DNA from 4 places in the Streptomyces sp. NPDC028907 genome. Region 1 is predicted to be linked to each of the others. Evidence: riboswitches for the same ligand, from Rfam matches in the RefSeq annotation. Region 1 holds a riboswitch; each other region holds the start of a gene.

Region 1 (3,198 bases):
CCCGGCGACCAGCGACTGGTCCTCGGGGGAGAGCAGCGCCACGGTCCCGAAGAAGGAGGCGAAGACGCCCCCGCGGTCGATGTCGCCCACGACCAGCACGGGCAGCCGGGCGGTGCGGGCGATGCCCATGTTGACGATGTCGGTCCGCCGCAGATTGATCTCCGCCGGAGACCCGGCGCCCTCGCAGATCACCGCGTCGTACGTGTCCCGCAGTTCCGCGAGACAGTCGAGCACGGTCCCGAGCAGCGCCCGCTGCCGTCCGCCGTGGTACCCGCGTGCGCTCATCTCGCCCACCGGCTTGCCCAGCAGCACGACCTGGCTGCTCCGCTCGCCGCCGGGCTTGAGCAGCACGGGATTCATCCGCGCGGTCGGCTCCACGCGGCACGCCTGCGCCTGCATGGCCTGCGCCCGCCCGATCTCGGCGCCCTCGCGCGTCACGAACGAGTTGAGGGACATGTTCTGCGCCTTGAACGGCGCGACCTTGACCCCCTGCCGTACCAGCCACCGGCAGATTCCCGCCGTGACGACGCTCTTGCCGGCGTCCGAGGTGGTGCCGGCGACGAGAAGTCCCCCGCCCGTCATGACGTACGTCCCTTCGCGATACGGCGCGCGGCGGCACAGACGCCGAGCGCCAGCCAGCCGACGCGCTTCGACAGCCGTACGGCCCGCTCGATGTCCTGGACGGCGACGGCGCGCCCCGCCCCGTTGAGCACCGGCCGGTGCTCGACCCGCCCGCCGTACGACAGCGTCCCGCCGAGGCGCACCCCGAGCGCCCCCGCGAACGAGGCCTCGACGGGCCCGGCGTTGGGGCTCGGGTGCCGGCCGGCGTCGGCCCGCCAGGCCCGTACTGCACCCCGGGGGTCACCGCCCGCGACGGCGGCCAGTACGGCGGTCAACCGCGCCCCCGGCCATCCGGCCACGTCGTCGAGCCGCGCCGAAGCCCAGCCGTACCGCCGGTACTTGGGCGACCTGTGCCCCACCATGGCGTCGAGTGTGTTCACGGCCCGGAACCCGAGCAGCCCCGGCACCCCGCCGACGGCCCCCCACACCAGGGCCCCGACCACCGCGTCGGAGGTGTTCTCGGCGACGGACTCCACGACCGCCCGCGCGATCCCGTCCGCGTCCAGCGCCTGCGGATCCCGCCCGCACAGATGCGGCAGCCGCGCCCGCGCACCCTCGACGTCACCGGCCTCCAGGGCGCGCCCGATCGTCCGCGCCTCCCGGGCGAGCGAAGTCCCCCCGACCACCGCCCAGGTGGCGGCGCCGGTCAGCGCGACGGAGGCGGCGGAGGAGGTACGGACGACACGGGCGGCGACGGCGCCCAGCGCCACGGCGCCACCGGCGCACACAGCGGTGTGCACCGCACCCCGCGCGCGGTGGTCGCGCCACAACACTCTTTCCACGGCGCCGGCGGCACGCCCGAACGCGGCGACCGGATGCCCCCGGCGAGGGTCGCCGAGCAGCAGGTCACCGAGAAGTCCGGCGGCGGCGCCGTACGCGAAGACGCGATCGGCTCGCATCGGGGTCAGCCGACCGTGGGGTCAGACGACGGTCTGATACTGCGTGTCGATCGGCAGGCGAGCATCGCGTTCTGTCCTCACTCAGGGTGTCCACGCCCTGGTTCGACGAGACCGGCGGTGAGAGTTCCTGGCTCCCGGGGCTTTCTACCCCGGTGACAGTGGCGGGACCGCGCCGGATTCACACCGGCTTCCTCTCCTGCCGCCGTAGCTGGCCCCGGAAGTCCACCACGGGGTTGGAAGGGCCGTCAACTTGCCGTTGACCTGCGACGGGAGAGTGTGCGAAGGCCCACACAGGCGTGAGGTGCGGGACGGTGATCCGTCCCGCACCTCGGGTGATTCAGGTGGCGCGTGCGCCGTACGTCGGGCCGTCAGGCCACGATCAGATAGATGCCGTATCCCACGGCCGCCGCGCATGCCGCGAAGCACGCGTACGCGCCGGTGACCGCGAGCGCGGCCGAGTCGCCCTGGGCCACCGCTCGTTCGCGGCGGGACAGGCCCGAGATGCCGAGGGTGAACAGGCCCACGAGGGCCACGGTGACCACGAGGCTGACGCCGAAGACGGAGCCGAGAGCCGCCCAGTCGATCTTCATGCTTCTTCTTCCTTGAGTACCGGGAGGGGTAACCGGGTGGGGTCAGACCGTGGCCTGAGAGGGCGAGGGGGACGCGGACGGCGTCGCCGTCGGCTCGGAGGCCGGGGCCGGGATGGTGGCCGACAGGTCCTCGGTCGTCGTGCCCGCCGGGGGCGGGGTCACGGCGGCCATGGCCGTGGTCACCACGCCGGCCGGCTCCTCGGTCTCGTTGACGTTGGTGTGGTCGATGACCTCGCGGCGGGAGATCTTCCAGATCGCGGCGCTGGAGCCGACCAGGAAGACCGCGACGATGGCCGTGCCCCAGGCGCCGAAGCCCGTCACGTACTCGGCGAGCGCCCCGACCAGGGCGGCGGCCGGCAGGGTCAGACCCCAGGCGACGAACATCCGGGTGGCCGTCGACCAGCGGACCACGCCGCCCTTGCGGCCGAGGCCCGCGCCCATCACCGAGCCGGAGACGGAGTGCGTGGTGGAGAGGGAGAAGCCGAGGTGGGAGGAGGCCAGGATGACGGTGGCCGCGCTGGTCTGGGCGGCGAAGCCCTGCTGCGGCTGGAGGTCGGTCAGGCCCTTGCCCATGGTGCGGATGATGCGCCAGCCGCCGAGGTAGGTGCCGAGCGCGATGGCCAGACCCGCGGAGAGGATGACCCACATGGGCGGGTCGGAGTCGGGGGCCAGGGTGCCGCCGGCGACCAGAGCGAGGGTGATGATGCCCATCGTCTTCTGCGCGTCGTTGGTGCCGTGCGCGAGGGAGACCAGGCCGGCGGAGGCTATCTGGCCGGCGCGGTAGCCCTTCCTGCTGGCCTCGCCGTCGGCCTTCTTGCCGAGCGTGTAGGTCAGGCGCGTGGCGAGCAGCGCCGCGATGCCCGCGACCAGCGGGGCGGCGATGGCCGGGATCAGCACCTTGGTGACGAGCACGTCGCCGTGGACCGCGCCCATGCCGGCCGAGGCGATGGTGGCGCCGATCAGGCCGCCCATCAGGGCGTGCGAGGAGCTGGAGGGCAGGCCCACCAGCCAGGTGAGCAGATTCCAGAGGATCGCGCCGACCAACGCGGCGAAGATGACCTCGGGACGGATGCCGGTCTCGTCGACGA
Region 2 (3,198 bases), on a different contig from region 1:
GGGGTACGCCACGCTGGCGTTCGGCTCGGCGCTGGCGCTGTTCATGTACCCGCACTCGATCACGGCGACGCTCTCGTCGCGCAGCCGTGAGGTGATTCGCCGCAACACGACGATCCTGCCGCTGTACTCCCTGATGCTCGGCCTGCTGGCGCTGCTCGGCTTCATGGCCATCGCGGCCGGAGTTCTCGTCACCAACCCCCAGTTGGCGATCCCGCAGCTCTTCGAGAACATGTTCCCCGACTGGTTCGCGGGCGTGGCGTTCGCGGCGATCGGCATCGGGGCCCTGGTCCCGGCCGCCATCATGTCCATCGCGGCCGCGAACCTCTTCACCCGCAACATCTACAAGGACTTCATCAAGCCGGACGCGACGCCCGCCCAGGAGACCAAGGTCTCCAAGCTGGTCTCGCTGCTGGTGAAGGTGGGTGCGCTGATCTTCGTCCTCACCATGGACAAGACGGTCGCGATCAACTTCCAGCTCCTGGGCGGCATCTGGATCCTGCAGACCTTCCCGGCCCTGGTCGGCGGCCTGTTCACCCGCTGGTTCCACCGCTGGGCGCTGCTGGCCGGCTGGGCGGTCGGCATGGTCTACGGCACGGTCGCCGCGTACAACGTCTCCACGCCGACGCAGAAGCACTTCGGCGGCTCCTCGGCGGAGATCCCCGGCATCGGCGAGATCGGCTACATCGGCCTGACGGCGTTCGTGCTCAACGTCGTCGTCACGGTGGTCCTGACCTTCGTCCTGAAGGCCGCGAAGGCCCCCGAGGGCATCGACGAGACCAGCCCGGAGGACTACACGGCGGACGCCGGCGACCCGGGCGTCCAGGCGGAACTGCCGCCGGCGACGGCGGGCAAGTCCCACTGAGTCCCTGGACCTGACCTGAACTGACATCGGCGGGCTGTCGGAGAAATCCGGCGGCCCGTCGGCGTGTGTGTCGGGCACACTCACCCGCATGGACTTCCAGATTCGGCGCGCGAGCCCCGACGAGTACGACGCCCTCGGCGAGATCACCGCCCAGGCCTACCTCCAGGACGGTCTCCTCGACTTCGGCGAGAGCGACGAGTACGTCGGCGAGCTCAGGGACGTGGCCAAGCGGGCCGCAGCCGCTGACGTGCTGGTGGCCGTCGACAACGGCCGGCTGCTCGGCGGCGTGACCTTCGTGCCGAGCGGCGGTCCGATGGCCGACATAGCCCGCGCCGGGGAGGCCGAGATCCGGATGCTCGCCGTCGACCGGGCGGCGCGCGGCCGGGGTGCCGGCGAGGCTCTCGTACGTGCCTGCGTCGACCGCGCACGGGCCACGGAGACCTGTGCGCGTATCGTCCTGTCGACCCAGCGCACCATGCACAGCGCCCACCGCATCTACGAACGCCTGGACTTCGTCCGCACACCCGAGCGGGACTGGAACCCGGTCCCGCACCTGGACGACATCACTCTCCTCACCTACCAGTTGACGCTCTGAAACCAGCGCGACACAACATCTGGGGGTGACACGACAGCACGGCACAAGATGTATGCTCATGCTCGCTGTCGCCGCAGGGGAATCCGGTGCGAATCCGGAACTGTCCCGCAACGGTGTACTTGTGCATATCTGTTCCCAGAACCGTGCACAGGAGTCAGTCCGAGGACCTGCCGACAGCGCGCCCGGCCACCCGGCCGGTGCGCACTGACGTCCGGGCCTCGTGGAATGGGCCGGTGGACGCGACGCCGCGTGCGCTCGTGTGCTGCCCCCTGCCCTCCGCAAGGCCCCCGTGCCGAGCGAGGGAGAGCCCCCACGTGACCATCGCGCCAGCAGATCCGGCCTCAGCCGTCCCGACCGTCGCCATCGACGAGGACGCCCCCGGAACGGCCTTGCTGCGGACCCTCACCGAGCTGACCGCCGACCTCCCCGACGCCGACCCCGGGCGGGTCGCCGCCGCCGCGCTGCGCGGCCGGTCCGCCGCCGCGGACGAGGCGGAGTTGCGGGAGCTGGCGACGGAGGCCGCCGCCGGTCTGATCTCCGAGGACCCCGCCTACTCCCGGCTGGCCGCCCGGCTGCTCACCATCGGCATCCGCGCGGAGGCCGCCTCGCAGGGCGTCACGTCGTTCACCGAGTCGGTCGCGGTCGGCCACCGCGAGGGCCTCATCGCCGACCGGACCGCCGAGTTCGCGCGGATCCACGCGGCCCGCCTCGACGCCCTGGTCGACACGGCCGCCGACGACCGCTTCGGCTACTTCGGCCTGCGCACCCTGCACAGCCGCTACCTGCTCCGGCACCCGATCACCCGCAAGGTCATCGAGACGCCCCAGCACTTCATGCTCCGCGTCGCCGCCGGTCTCGCCGAGGACGACACCCCCCGGGCCCTGGACGAAGTCGCCGCGCTCTACGGGCTCATGAGCCGCCTCGACTACCTCCCCTCCTCCCCCACCCTCTTCAACTCCGGCACCCGGCACCCCCAGATGTCGTCCTGCTACCTCCTGGACTCCCCGCTCGATGAGCTGGACTCCATCTACGACCGCTATCACCAGGTCGCCCGCCTCTCGAAGCACGCCGGCGGCATCGGCATCGCGTACTCCCGCGTCCGCGGCCGCGGTTCGCTGATCCGCGGCACCAACGGGCACTCCAACGGCATCGTCCCGTTCCTGAAGACCCTGGACGCCTCGGTCGCCGCGGTGAACCAGGGCGGCCGGCGCAAGGGCGCGGCCGCGGTGTACCTGGAGACCTGGCACTCCGACATCGAGGAGTTCCTGGAGCTGCGCGACAACACCGGTGAGGACGCCCGCCGTACGCACAACCTGAACCTCGCGCACTGGGTGCCGGACGAGTTCATGCGCCGGGTCAACGCCGACGGCCTGTGGTCGCTGTTCTCCCCCGCCGACGTGCCCGAGCTGGTCGACCTGTGGGGCGAGGAGTTCGACGCCGCCTACCGCAAGGCCGAGGAGGCGGGCCTGGCGAAGAAGACCATCCCGGCCCGCGACCTGTACGGCCGGATGATGCGCACCCTCGCGCAGACCGGCAACGGCTGGATGACCTTCAAGGACGCCGCCAACCGCACCGCCAACCAGACCGCCCTGCCCGGCCATGTCGTCCACTCCTCCAACCTCTGCACGGAGATCCTGGAGGTCACGGACGACGGGGAGACGGCGGTCTGCAACCTGGGGTCCGTCAACCTCGGCGCGTTCGTCGACACGGCGACCGGCGACATCGACTGGGAGCGGCTGGA
Region 3 (3,198 bases), on a different contig from region 1:
GCGGTGGCCCCGAGCCCGGCCAGGGACCGCCACTCCGCGGCCCTGCCGGTGTGCCCGAGCCGCGCGGCCTGGGCCTCCCGGATACGGCGCACGGAGTCCAGGAGCAGGAAGCTCATCCGGTACGTCACCAGGGCGACGTCGACGACGGGCGCGGGCACCCCGGCCTTCACCAGGCGGGGCAGCAGGTCGGACATCGGCGTGGTGAAGGCGAACAGCAGCACGCCCAGCGAGGCGGCCGAGGTGCGCAGCAGCAACTCCCCGGCACGCAGCGGGCCCTCGCCGGCCAGGGACACGAAGCCGTCCGGCCCGCCGACCTGGACGAGCAGGGTGAGCGCGCCGGTCACACAGAAGCCGAGCGGCACACGGTAGGCCCGCCACAGCCGCCGCGCGGGCACGCCCGCCGGACCCAGCAGTACCGCGAGTGCGGTGACCAGGACCAGCGCGGCGCCCGGCCAGGGCGGCAAGGAGATCGCGAGCACGGTGAGGCCGAGCCCGAGCACGGCCTTGTCCACGGGGTGACGGCGGCGCCAGCGACTGCTGTGCGCCGCCGCGTCGATCGGCAGCACGAGGGGTCAGGACCTCTCGGCCGGGGACTCCTCGGCGGCGGTCGCGCCGGCCGTGCTCTCCGCGCCGCCGGCCCGCTCCAGCGCCCGCTCCTCGCCCTGCCGCCGTCCCCGGCGCAGACCGAAGTAGTAGGCGAGGACGCCGGCCCCGAGGGCCGCCTGGAGGGAGAACAGGGCCGACTCGATCTCGCCGGACGGCGGCTCGTAGAGCGGCGAGAACCACGGCTCGTAGTCCGGCTCGATCTCGGTGATCGCCGACTCCGCCTCACCGTCGGCGCCCGCGAACGGCTCCTCCTTGTGGTCGCCCAGGCCGAGGGCCAGCGGCAGCACCGCGAGGGCGGCCACGACGACCAGCAGCAGAATGTTGATCTTCGTGTTCCTGCTCATCGGGCCACCGCCTCGGTCTCGGTCCGGGACTGCTTCTTCGCCAGGAGCACGCCCAGCCGGGTCAGTTCGCCCTTGCTGGACTGCACCAGCAGCCGCATCACGAGCACCGTGAGCAGTCCCTCGCTCACCGCGAGGGGGATCTGGGTGACGGCGAAGATGGAGCCGAACTTGCCGAGCGCGCCCAGGAATCCGCTGCTCGGGTCGGGGAAGGCGAGGGCCAGCTGGACGCTGGTCACGCAGTAGGTGGACAGGTCGGCTAGGAAGGCGCCGAAGAACACGGCGACCATGAGCGGCACGTCGTAGCGCCGCAGCAGCCTGTAGATCGCGTACCCGGCCCAGGGGCCGACGATCGCCATCGAGAAGACGTTGGCGCCGAGCGTCGTCAGACCGCCGTGCGCGAGCAGCAGCGCCTGGAAGAGCAAGGTGATGGTGCCCAGTACCGCCATGATCGGCGGCCGGAACAGGATGGCACCCAGACCGGTGCCCGTGGGATGCGAGCAACTGCCGGTCACCGAGGGCAGCTTCAGCGCGGACAGGACGAACGTGAAGGCTCCGGAGGCGCCGAGGAGCAGCGTGCTCTCCGGGTGCTCCTTGACCTCACGGGTGAGTGAACGGACGCCGTGGACGACGAAGGGCGCGGACGCGACGCCCCAGGCGACCGCGTGCGCCGGAGGCAGGAAACCCTCGGCTATGTGCATGGCTCAGCAGACCCTCTCCAGCACCTCGTGGATGGTTGACGCGCCTTGGTCGGTCTCCTGGCTTACGGGTACCACCGCCCGTGCTCCGCCTTCCCGGGTCCCGAAGGACCCAGTGGCTGCCCGTGAGGGCTGGAGCCGGACTTCCCGATTCACAGTGGCGAGGGCCGCACCGGCATCACACCGGGTTTCCCGTTCACCAAGGCGTGGTGACAGTAGTGCCCGGACAGGGTGGCTGACAAGCGCGCCCAGGGGGCGCGAAAGGGGCGCTACGCGAGGGGCCGACGCGCGTACACCTCTATCTCGATCTTCATACGAGGGTCGGCGAGACCGCACATGAGCATCGTGGCGGCCGGCCGGACATCACCGAAGCGGCGGCGCAGGACCGGCCAGCAGGGCTCGAAGTCCTCGCGGTCGGGCAGCAGGTACCGCACCCGCACCACATCGGCGAAGGTGCACCCCGCCTCGGCCAGCGCCGCCTCGATATTGCGCAGGCACTGCTCCGCCTGCTCCCCCACGTCGTCGGAGATCGTCATCGTGCTGTAGTCGAACCCGGTCGTCCCGGACACATGCACCCAGTCGCCGTCGACCACGGCACGGGCATAGCCGATCTGCTCCTCGAAGGTCGAGCCGCTGAGGATCGCACGTCGCTCTGTCATGCGCCGCACGCTAAGTCGACCAGCGCTGATACGTCTAATACGGCAGGAGGCATGGCCTGATATCCCTAGGCGTATGGACCGACCGGAACTGCCCCTGCCACAGCTGCACGCCTTCGTCGTACTCGCCGAGGAACTCCACTTCGGCCACGCCGCCGCCCGCCTGGGCATCGCCCAGCCACCGCTGAGCCAGCAGATCCGACGCCTGGAGGACAAGGTCGGCCACGCCCTGTTCCACCGAGCACCAGGACGCGTCACGCTCACCCCGGCGGGCCGCGAACTGCTGCCCGCCGCCCGGCGCGCCCTCACCGACCTCACGGACGGCCTGGCCGCGGCCCGTGCCGTCGGCAGCGGCCGGGCCGGCAGCCTGCGCCTCGGCTTCGCCGCCTCCCTCGCCCTGACCGTGCTGCCCGGCCTGCTGCGCACCTTCCGGGGCCGGTTCCCCGGCGTACTCCTGGACATCCACGAGATGACCACCGCGCCGCAGATCGCCGCCCTGCACGACGGGACCATCGACGTCGGCCTCCTGCGCGAGCCCCCCGCCGACCAGCCGGAGCTCGGCTTCAGAACCGTACTCAGCGAGCCGTTCGTGGCCGTGCTGCCGTCCGCCCATCCGCTGGCCGCACAACGGACCGTACGGGTCGCGCAGTTGGCGGACTCGCCCTTCGTACTGCTGCCGCGTGCGGTCGGCCCGCGGCTGTACGACCGGATCACCGGCCTGTGCGCCGAAGCCGGCTTCACGCCGCGGACCGCCCAGCACGCCGTGGAGTGGCAGACCGTGTGCGCCCTGGTGGAGACCGGCCTCGGCGTCTCCCTGGCACCGGCGAGCATCCGCCGTATCCGCCTCAAAGGCGTCGCCTTCCGCAGGATCGAGCCCGGCGACGCCCGCACGCGCGT
Region 4 (3,198 bases), on a different contig from region 1:
GTTCACGGAGTTGACGGAGTCCCCGAGGCACTCCGCGACGTCCTTCGCCGGCCAGCCGACCACGTCCCGCAGGATCAGCACGGCCCGTGGGCGCGGCGCGAGGTGCTGGACCGCGACCAGGTACGCCAGCTCGATGGTCTCCCGCGCGACGGCGACGGTCTCCGGCTCGTCCGCGTCGCCCGCCGGCAGCTCGTCGAGCAGCCGGTCCGGGTAGGGCTGCAGCCACAGCACCTCGCCGCCGGCCGCGGGCTCCGGGCGGCTCTTGGCGAGCAGGTCCAGGCAGGCGTTGGTGGCGATCCGGTACAGCCAGGCCCGGAACGTCGACCGCCCCTCGAAGGTCTCGCGCCGCCGCCAGGCACGGAGCAGCGTCTCCTGCACGGTGTCCTCGGCGTCCTCGAAGGACCCGAGCATCCGGTAGCAGTGCACGTGCAACTCCCGCCGGTGCCGCTCCGCCAGCCCCGAGAACTCCGACTCGTCGACCTCGCCCAGACCGCTCACGCCCAGCTCCTCCAGCCGTGTGTCCGCACTCATCACGTCATCCTCCCGCCTCGTCGTGCCCCGTCGTGGGTCTCGTAGGTGTGACGGGTGCGGGCGCGAAAACTCATCACCGGGGTCGGTCGGCCAGGCTCAGGGTGGCCCGGCTCGCCGCCGTGCGTCCCGTGACCGATCGCACGACCTGACGGTACGGCGACCTTGATAGCCTCCGAGAGCCAGTCGAGCCACATCCGAGGCCAGGGAATCCGGTGCGAACCCGGAACTGACGCGCAGCGGTGAGGGGGACGGGCGGGGCACGACGCCACTGGGAGACCGGGAAGGCGCCCCGACCGGATGATCCCGAGTCCGGAGACCTGCTGGCACCTCCGCGCCCCCGCGCGGAGGGAAGTCCGTAGGCCAGGCTCCGCGAACGAGCCCCGACCCCCGAGGCATGCCCGTGCTCCGCGCCCCCGCCCGGCTGCTCACCGCCTGTGGCTCCTCCTCCGGCGGCGGCGCGCAGACGGAGAAGGCCACTGCCGCCGGTTACCCGGTCACCATCGACAACTGCGGTGCCGAGGTCACCCTGGAGTCGGCACCGAAGCGGGCACCTCGACATCCAGGGCCACCCCACGATCCGCTTCCTGCGTCCCGCAGCCGGCCAGGATCTCTCCGCAAGAGGAGCACGACGAGCGATGCCCCGACGGCAAGCTGAAGAACGACGTACCGAGCACACCCCCGCCGCACCCGCCCCCTGCCGCATCGTCGTCTGCCGGGACTGCTGCTGCGGAACCCGGAAAGTGCCTAGAGTCGATCACGACCGGCAGGTCAGGTATCTGGCCGAGCGCGCCCCCGTGCGCGTCTCGGACTGCCTCGACGTGTGCGAACACGCCAACGTGATCGTTGTCCAGCCCTCCGCGGCCGGACGCGCCGCCGGTGCCCGCCCGGTCTGGCTCGGCCTCGTCAACGATCCGGACGCCACCGAGGACATCGCCGCCTGGGTCCGCGCCGGCGGCCCCGGCATCGCCCCCTGCCCCGACATCCTCGACCTCTACGTCTTCACGCCGCGGCGAACCGGAAGAGGTTGAAGCGGTACGCCCGCACGTCGCGGCGGCGAAGTACCGAGGCGGCGCGCAGCATCAGGCGAGAGGCCGGGTCCAGCCGGCGGGCCACGGGGGTGGGCAGGCGGGCGAAGGTGCGGGAGTCGGCCAGGTGGACGCCCGGGCGCCAGCGCTCCAGGGCCGCCGGGTCGTCGCAGCGCCAGCGCATCCGGGCCGCCATCTCGGCCAGGACGTCGTGGCTGTCCTGACGGTCCACCATGCGCCCGGCGGCGGTCTCCAGAGCGAGCAGGGCGCCCGGTAGCCGCTCGGCGATCAGGTCGAACACCGAGCGGACCTGATGCTCTTCCAGGTAGATGAGCACGGCCTCGGCGGCCAGGAAGTACGGCCCCGGGGCCTCCCGCACCGCGTCGGTCCAGGCCGGATCGGTGACCGAGGCGGCGAGCATGCGCCTGCGGTCGGTGTCCTCGAAGAACGCGCGCCGCAGCTCGATGACGTCCGGCAGGTCCAGGTCGATCCAGTGCGCGGTGCCGTTGTCGAGCCGTTCGAACCGGGTGTTGAGACCGGTGCCGATCTCCACGACCGTGCCCGTGGGATGCTGCCGGAGGAAGTCGCTGACCCAGCCGTCGAACAGCAGGGTCCGCAGGTTCGCGCCGAGCAGGCTCTTGGCTCCGTCGAACCGGGTGAAGTCGTAGTCGATGGCGTCGACCATCTCCACCGCGCGCGGGTCGCTGAGCATGCCGTTCCGCTTGCGCGTCTCCACCGCCCGTGCGTAGAGCGGGATGAGCAATGTCTTCTGGACGTCGCCGAGTTCGGGCGGCTGCTTGGACCGGGTCACTGGATGCGCCTCCTGGGCTATGCCTTGAGCCTCTTCGACTTCTCCACGGCGGCGGCGAGGCGTTCGACGACGGGGGCCCATCCCGCGTAGCTGAACCGCTCCTCCATCGACCAGGGCGTGGTCTGGCCGGCCTTGACCGCGGGCAGCTCACGCCAGGTGGCTTTCTGGTTCAGCTGCTCCAGGGACATGGACGCGGAGCGGTTGTCGACCATGATGAGGTCGGCGTGGTACTTGTCGGCGTTCTCCCAGCTGAGGAACTCCCAGAAGCCCCACTCGTCGGACTTCCTGCCCTCGACGAACTCCACGCCCAGATCCTTGAAATAGTTCAGGTCGCAGTACGAATCCGGGACGGCGACGTAGAAGTTGTCCTTGTCGCCGGTGATGGCCATGACCTTCAGCCCGCCGTTGGCCTCGGCCGCGCCGCGCAGGGTCTCGATGGCCTTCTCGAATCGGGCCTTGGCGTCCGTTACTTGCTTAGCGCTCAGGTCCGCGCCGAGCGACTCGGCGAGTTCGGCGGTCCGCTTGAGCGGGTTGAGCAGGGAGGTGCGGGCGACGCTGATGCCGACCGTGGGAGCCAGGGCCTCGACCTTCTTCGTGCTCTCCTCAGGGACGAACCACAGGCCCGGCGGCGGGAACATGTTGCTGATCAGCAGGTCGGGCTGGAGGGCGGCGTACTTCTCGACGTTGAACTGGCCCCAGGCGGTGCCCAGGCTGGTCAGCTCGGACACGTTCATGTCGCCGGCCTGCGGGTTGGGCTTGCCGTCCACCGGTTCGCTGGGGCCGAAGACGCCCTTGCACTCGATGCCGTAGTCGTACAGGGCGGCGGCGGTG

What was found. A riboswitch is a leader RNA that binds a small molecule or an ion and turns the genes downstream of it on or off. The one in region 1 is predicted to bind cobalamin.
Region 2: it holds a riboswitch for cobalamin, as region 1 does, so the genes downstream of both, ACZ4UU_RS25570 (ribonucleoside-diphosphate reductase subunit alpha) here and ACZ4UU_RS00340 (cobalamin biosynthesis protein) in region 1, are expected to answer to the same signal.
Region 3: it holds a riboswitch for cobalamin, as region 1 does, so the genes downstream of both, ACZ4UU_RS16750 (energy-coupling factor ABC transporter permease) here and ACZ4UU_RS00340 (cobalamin biosynthesis protein) in region 1, are expected to answer to the same signal.
Region 4: it holds a riboswitch for cobalamin, as region 1 does, so the genes downstream of both, ACZ4UU_RS32990 ((2Fe-2S) ferredoxin domain-containing protein) here and ACZ4UU_RS00340 (cobalamin biosynthesis protein) in region 1, are expected to answer to the same signal.

What each region holds. Positions count from the first base shown of each region.
Region 1 is NZ_JBVHVE010000001.1:62,800-65,997, reverse strand. Features, by position in the region: gene ACZ4UU_RS00345 (cobyric acid synthase) at 1-582, opposite strand, end outside; gene ACZ4UU_RS00340 (cobalamin biosynthesis protein) at 579-1,520, opposite strand; cobalamin riboswitch at 1,623-1,762, opposite strand; gene ACZ4UU_RS00335 (hypothetical protein) at 1,889-2,110, opposite strand; gene ACZ4UU_RS00330 (inorganic phosphate transporter) at 2,153-3,198, opposite strand, start outside.
Region 2 is NZ_JBVHVE010000008.1:244,848-248,045, reverse strand. Features, by position in the region: gene mctP (monocarboxylate uptake permease MctP) at 1-862, shown strand, start outside; gene ACZ4UU_RS25575 (GNAT family N-acetyltransferase) at 951-1,457, shown strand; cobalamin riboswitch at 1,500-1,669, shown strand; gene ACZ4UU_RS25570 (ribonucleoside-diphosphate reductase subunit alpha) at 1,772-3,198, shown strand, end outside.
Region 3 is NZ_JBVHVE010000005.1:168,254-171,451, forward strand. Features, by position in the region: gene cbiQ (cobalt ECF transporter T component CbiQ) at 1-566, opposite strand, end outside; gene ACZ4UU_RS16745 (energy-coupling factor ABC transporter substrate-binding protein) at 573-950, opposite strand; gene ACZ4UU_RS16750 (energy-coupling factor ABC transporter permease) at 947-1,648, opposite strand; cobalamin riboswitch at 1,679-1,864, opposite strand; gene ACZ4UU_RS16755 (RidA family protein) at 1,915-2,304, opposite strand; gene ACZ4UU_RS16760 (LysR family transcriptional regulator) at 2,378-3,198, shown strand, end outside.
Region 4 is NZ_JBVHVE010000012.1:285,024-288,221, reverse strand. Features, by position in the region: gene ACZ4UU_RS32995 (RNA polymerase subunit sigma-70) at 1-531, opposite strand, end outside; cobalamin riboswitch at 695-870, shown strand; gene ACZ4UU_RS32990 ((2Fe-2S) ferredoxin domain-containing protein) at 1,167-1,559, shown strand; gene ACZ4UU_RS32985 (class I SAM-dependent methyltransferase) at 1,531-2,367, opposite strand; gene ACZ4UU_RS32980 (ABC transporter substrate-binding protein) at 2,385-3,198, opposite strand, start outside.